Desulfofalx alkaliphila DSM 12257: one gene and its partner. The protein of the gene in region 1 interacts with the protein of each later gene in a pairwise test. Links are inferred from orthologs where the notes say so. Each region holds a gene or a part of one and is shown in the gene's direction. Other genes may lie near its edges. The genes, in order: BR02_RS0113520 and mobA.

Region 1 (3,255 bases):
GGTGCAGCAAATGAAACACCTATCAATGATGGGTGAAATGGCCGCCGGTATGGCCCACGAAATTCGCAATCCCTTAGCCTCCATCAAAGGTTTTATGCAATTGCTGGAGGAAAAGGGGTATTACTCAATACCGGAGGAAAGTGGGACAGACTATTTATCAATTATAAACAAAGAGATTGACAGGTTAAACCAATTGGTGGACCGCTTTCTACTGCTGTCAAAGTCATGTTTTGCTAAAAGAAGGCTGGACCTAAACCAGGTCATTAAGGACGTTATCCTTTTGGTTAGCAAACAAACAAAGGATGCAGGAATAAAGTTGACGGTAGAACTGTGCGAAAGGGCTGTGGTTTTAGGCGACGAGCAATCTCTAAAACAGGTGTTTTTAAATATGATTAATAATTCAATTGATGCCCTGGCCGGTGGAGGAGAGATAAGGATAAGCAGTGAAATATTAGACCATCAATATCTTCTTGTTACATTGGCAGATAATGGCATGGGGGTTAAACCGGAATTAATAGATGAACTGTTTAAGCCTTTCTATACCACTAAAAGTAATGGCACCGGTTTAGGCTTACTGATTTCTAAAAAAATTATAACCAACCATAGGGGAGAAATTAAGGTGGTAAGTGAGTATGGCAAAGGTATAAAATTTATTATTAAACTGCCGCGCTATGAGCAGAGCTCTTAAAAGGGCTTTGCTTTTTTTCCGTTATGTATTTTTAAGCATAACTTTGGTTAAGCGGGCAGGATATTTGTTATTAGGTATGAAATAATAAGTAATGGCTGATTTTTCCGTATCTTTTAGGAGGCTGATAATCATGAAAGAAGTACCGGAAAGTGTATTGGAGGCTGTGCGCAAAGCAGCACAGGAAAACCGTTTGTCATGTACCATGGCCCGCAAGTTAGCCAAGGAGTTAAAGGTGCCGCCCCAGACGGTGGGCCAGGCTGCCGATCAGTTAAAGATAAAAATAAAGGCCTGTGAACTGGGCTGCTTTTAACCGGAGGGGACAGAATGGAGCTTTTTAATGTACTGACTGTGGAGCAAGCCAAGGCTGTTATTTCTGAAAATTATAAAAAAATGCAATTGGAAAGGGTATCTCTGACAGACAGCTTAGGAAGGGTGCTGGCTGCCGATGTCCTAGCCAGGGAGGATGTGCCTGGCTTTGACCGTTCCACCATGGACGGATATGCAGTGAAGGCCAAGGACACCTTTGGGGCGTCGGAAAGCCTGCCTGCCTATTTAGATATTGGCGGCCAGGTGTTGATGGGAAAGGAGCCAAGGGGTGAATTAAAAATCGGTCAAGCCTGGGCCATTCCCACCGGGGGTATGCTGCCCCCCGGCGCCGATGCGGTGGTGATGGTGGAGTATACAGAAGAGTTAGATGAACAAACCATTGGAGTAACCCGACCGGTGGCCCCCGGGGAAAATGTGGTGCGTCGAGGGGAAGACGTGCAGTCCGGCTCAGTGGTATTTAAAGCCGGGCATCGTATCCGTCCCCAGGACTTAGGGCTGCTTTCGGCGGTGGGTGTCACCGATGTGGCTGTGTTGCCCACCGTTAAAGTAGGTATAGTTTCCACCGGAGATGAAGTGGTTGCACCGGAAAAGCTGCCTCAACCCGGCCAAGTGCGGGATATAAATTCCTACGCCCTCTATGGGCAAGTAAAACAGGGCGGGGGCAGTGCTAAACTGTACGGGCTTGTGAAAGATGATTTTGACAGCCTAAAAGAAACACTGACCGCCGCCATGGCAGAAAATGATATTGTTTTAGTATCCGGCGGCAGCTCGGTGGGTACCAGGGATGTCACTGCCAAGGTAATAGATACCCTGGGCAAGCCCGGAGTATTATTTCACGGCATCAACATAAAACCGGGCAAACCCACCATCGGAGCGGTGGTGGGGGGGAAAATACTCTTTGGCCTGCCGGGACATCCGGTGTCAGCAATGGTGGTATACAACCTGCTGGTTGACCCCCTGGTACGGTGGGGAAGCTATCAAAATGCCGGGAAAGAATTGTTCATAAGGGCCAAGTTGAACCGCAACATGCGCTCGGCGGCAGGGCGGGAAGACTTTTTGCGGGTGCGGCTGTACTTCGACCAAGGGGAGTTAATGGCCGAACCTGTTTTGGGTAAATCAGGACTGATATCAACAATGGTGAAGGCAGACGGACTTGCGCGGGTGCCCGAAGGCAAAGAGGGCGTAGAGGCCGGTGAGTACCTGGAGGTAAAGCTGTTTTAAGGTGTTCAAAAAGAAGTTTTTTTGAGCATTTATTATTAGAGGAGAGTGGAAAAATGAAACGGGATGTTTATTTAGACGATAAACCCTGGGAGCAGGCCCTGGAAGAATATCTACAATATTTAGACGAACTTGGGGCGCTGGAGCCGGGGCCTGCAGAAATAATAAAGGCAGAGGATGCCTTAGGCCGGGTTACCGCAGAACCGGTGTATGCCCGTTCTTCTTCGCCCCACTACCACGCTTCGGCCATGGATGGGGTAGCAGTGCGCTCCCTGGATACCTTTGGGGCGTCAGAGACCACACCTAAGCAGCTTAAAATGGGGGAACAGGCTGTGATGGTGGATACCGGAGACCCGGTGCCGCCGGAATATGATGCGGTGGTGATGATTGAAGACGTACACTTTGTCAGTGAAGAATTAATTGAGATAACGGCAGCGGTGGCACCCTGGCAGCATGTGCGCGTAATCGGTGAAGATGTGGTGGCCACCGAGATGATATTGCCGGGCAACCACATCATTCGTCCCATGGATATTGGGGGTATTTTAGCCGGAGGGATAACGGAAATTAAGGTACATCCCCGGCCCAAGGTGGCTATTTTACCCACCGGCACCGAGTTGGTGCAGCCGGGCAGCCAATTAAAGGTTGGCGACATCATCGAATACAACACACGGGTGCTTGGTTCGTACATAAGGGAATGGGGCGGCCAACCCATCCGTGGGGAAATAACCGCAGATGATTATGAAAAGCTAAAGGACCGCATCTTAAAGGCTGTGGAAGAGTCAGATATGGTGATGGTTAACGCCGGTTCCTCTGCCGGCCGTGAAGATTATACGGTGGATTTGGTGCGGGAGTTGGGCCGGGTGCTTACCCACGGAGTTGCCACCAAGCCTGCCAAGCCGGTGATACTTGGGGAAATAAAAGGCAAACCGGTGGTGGGTGTGCCGGGCTATCCGGTTTCGGCTGTACTGGCCTGCGAGTTGTTTGTAAAACCTTTAGTGTGCAAAAAACTGGGTGTTGCCCCC
Region 2 (3,163 bases), on another replicon or contig:
AAATATATTATAAATATCTTTTTCCTGTGGTGAGATAGGACAGTTGGCTATGTTTTTAGCCTGCATTGTTTTTTCTACGAATAACTGCTGCTCCGATTCACTTAGCTTAATACTCACCTGGGGCAGCACCTTTGCCAATAAGCGACCCACCTCATCCAGGTTTTGGCAGTCCATTGCCCTTACCACCCGGGCCACCTTGTCTGGGCTGCCTTGGCCCAAAAATTCCAAGGCTGCTTTCAGGGTTACTCCGTTGGCTAAACCATGGGGTAGGTTTTTGTAGTAGGTTAGCGGGTAGCCCATGGCATGTACCATATTGGTGGCTGTTTGGGATATTACCATACCGGCAAGCATAGAGGCATAAAGCAGTTCTGCACGCTCATCCAGCGATATGTTATTGAGGTCGATGTTTTTTAACACCCGACCGATGATAGTGATACTCTCCAGGGCCAGCAAGTCGGAAATAAGGGTGGCCCGATTATTGATAAACCCCTCAATACTGTGACTTAAAGCATCCACTGCTGTGTTGGCCGTAACATACCAGGGTAAATTAAGCATATAGCGGGCATCCATATATGCAATTACCGGAAAGAGATCGTCCCCTGCGATGGATTTTTTAGTTTCTTCCTTATCCACAGTAAGTATGGAGTAGGGGGTTACTTCGCTGCCTGTGCCTGCGGTGGTGGGCACCGCCACCACCGGCAGGGCAGACTTAACCCACCTTTTAGTCAGTAATTGGTCTTCTTCGATGTCATTCACTGCCAGTACAGCCACTGCCTTTGCGGCATCTAAGGGTGAACCGCCGCCGATACCCACAATAAAGTCGGCCTTCATTTGCCGGGCCAGCCTTGCGCCCTGGTAAACGGTATTCACCGAAGGGTTTTGCTCCACCTGGTCAAATACCCGGTGGTCAATGCCTTCTTTATCTAAAGCATCCACCATATCCTTTAGTGAGCCGTTTTTTTTCGATGAATTACCCCCGGTTACAATTAAGGCTTTTTTGCCAAATTTACTCATTTCAGCACTGTATTTATCTACACACTCTTGTTCAAAAAATACTTTAGTGGGACAGTAAAAGGAAAGCTGCATTATGTAAAACCTCCTTGACTAGTCTGTGTATAACTATAGTTTAACATAAATGGTGCATAGCACCAACAAAGCTTCAGTGCAATAAAAAATTTAATAAAAATCGAAGGATATTGCCAGTGTATTGTGTAATAACATCAAGTAAATCCGAACACCGGGGGTGACGGTTTGAAAGCATCGGCCGCAATACTGGCGGGGGGAAAAAGCTCCCGCATGGGTACAAACAAAGCCTTTTTAGAGGTGCGCAGCTGCCGCATTATCGATCACACAATGGATGAGCTAAAAAAAGTAAGTGACGATATTTTGCTTATTACCAACAAGCCGGAAGAATACAAGGGGCTGGGGGTAAGGCTGGCCAAAGATATTTATCCCGGCATGGGACCCCTTTCGGGCATACATTCGGCACTGGTACATGCAGGGCACCGGGCAGTGCTGGTGGTGGCTTGCGACATGCCTTTTATTGAAGCCGGTTTAGCCCGGTATTTAATTAGCTTTGCCGATGATTATCAGGTGATTATTCCGGTGGTTGATGGCTACCATGAGCCACTGTTTGCCGTTTACTCCACATCATGTGTTCCTCATATTGAAAGGTGTATCCTTCAGGGTAAAAGGCGTGTGATTGACTTTTTTTCCTCAGTGCGGGTAAAATATGTCAACGAAGAAGAAATCAGTAAGGTGGCTAATTTAGAGCTGGTATTTTATAACGTCAATACGCCTAAAGAGCTGGCGCTGGCTAAAAAAATCAAAGCAAAGAAGCAGGAGGCATAATAAGTTGCGTATTTTTTATCCCGATATGTATGTTAGCGCCCTTCAAAACATAGATATTGAACAGCTTAAGCAAAGGGGCATCAAAGCACTTATTTTTGATTTGGATAACACCATTATACCCTGGGGCAGCAATGACATGCCCGATGAAACGGTGGCTTGGTTTGCCAACTTAAAAGAACAGGGCTTTAAAGTCTGCATCGTCAGCAATAATAGCAAGGACAGGGTGGCCCAAATGGCGGGCATATTGCAAATACAGGCCATACATAAGGCAGCTAAGCCCCTGAGAAGGGCATTTCTTCGGGCAGTACAAATGATGGATGTGCGCCCCGAAGAGACGGCCATGGTGGGAGACCAAATATTCACCGATGTTTTAGGGGCCAATCGACTGGGCCTCTATACAATTTTAGTGATGCCCATAAATAAAAGGGAGTTTATCGGCACCCGAATTAACCGGCAACTGGAAAAGTTGGTGCTGCGCCGCATTAGGCATCAGTTAATAAAATGAGGTGAGTAACTTGCAAATTGACGGCAAAACCACCCTGTGTGGTCTTTTTGGCTATCCTGTGGCACATTCCTTTTCACCGGCCATGCACAATGCCGCCTTTCAGGCTTTAGAATTAAACTGGATTTATCTGCCCCTCGAGGTAAAACCGGAGCAATTGGGCCAGGCGGTGGATGGTTTGCGGGCCTTTAATATGGCCGGTGTTAACGTCACCGTGCCCCACAAGGAGGCGGTGATACCTTACCTAGATAAGCTAGACCAAGGGGCCGCTGCCATTGGGGCTGTCAATGTCATTGTAAATTATGAAGGAAAGCTTACCGGCTACAACACAGACGGGGCGGGTTTTACCCGGGCCTTAAAAGAGGAAACCGGTTTTAATCCCTTACATAAAAAAGTAGTGATTTTAGGTGCCGGCGGTGCTGCCCGGGCGGTGGCGGTACAGCTGACCTTGGAAGGGGCCAAAGAAATTGTGCTGGTTAATCGCACTGTCCCAAGGGCACAGGCCCTGGCCCAAACCGTTGAGCGTATGGGTACCCCTGGCAGGGTGTTAACATGGCAGGAGCCGCAGCTGGCTGAAGCCATGTCAGGGGCAGATTTGGTGGTGCAATCCACCAGCATTGGCATGCACCCCGCAGTGGATTACTGCCCCCCTGTGCCCCAGGGAGTCTTTCGTCCGGGCCAGCTGGTGTGCGATTTAGTATATAATCCCATGGAAACAAAATTTTTATCCGCTGCCGCTAAGGCTGGGGCCACCACGGTAAGTGGCCTGGGCATGTTGCTTTATCAAGGGGTGCTGGCCTTTGAACTGTG

Evidence for each region.
Region 2: the proteins of BR02_RS0113520 (region 1) and mobA interact in binary tests that used the Escherichia coli proteins (3 or more experiments, as listed by UniProt). The link is inferred for Desulfofalx alkaliphila DSM 12257 from one-to-one orthologs.

What each region holds. Positions count from the first base shown.
Region 1 is NZ_KL544001.1:67,919-71,173, forward strand. The notes cover bases 195-3,124. They hold BR02_RS0113520 (molybdopterin molybdotransferase MoeA), read left to right. Parts: upstream 195-1,012; coding sequence 1,013-2,236; downstream 2,237-3,124. Other genes in these bases: BR02_RS0113510 (two-component system sensor histidine kinase NtrB), read left to right, coding at 195-688; BR02_RS0113515 (hypothetical protein), read left to right, coding at 819-998; BR02_RS0113525 (molybdopterin biosynthesis protein), read left to right, coding at 2,290-3,124. Also shown: more of BR02_RS0113510, read left to right, coding at 1-194; more of BR02_RS0113525, read left to right, coding at 3,125-3,255. UniProt on the Escherichia coli protein: Catalyzes the insertion of molybdate into adenylated molybdopterin with the concomitant release of AMP.
Region 2 is NZ_JONT01000007.1:140,018-143,180, reverse strand. Bases 214-3,051 are described here. They hold mobA (molybdenum cofactor guanylyltransferase), read left to right. Parts: upstream 214-1,251; coding sequence 1,252-1,851; downstream 1,852-3,051. Other genes in these bases: BR02_RS0105345 (shikimate dehydrogenase), read left to right, coding at 2,358-3,051; BR02_RS0105350 (YqeG family HAD IIIA-type phosphatase), read left to right, coding at 1,856-2,356; BR02_RS0105360 (iron-containing alcohol dehydrogenase family protein), read right to left, coding at 214-1,086. Also shown: more of BR02_RS0105360, read right to left, coding at 1-213; more of BR02_RS0105345, read left to right, coding at 3,052-3,163. UniProt on the Escherichia coli protein: Transfers a GMP moiety from GTP to Mo-molybdopterin (Mo-MPT) cofactor (Moco or molybdenum cofactor) to form Mo-molybdopterin guanine dinucleotide (Mo-MGD) cofactor.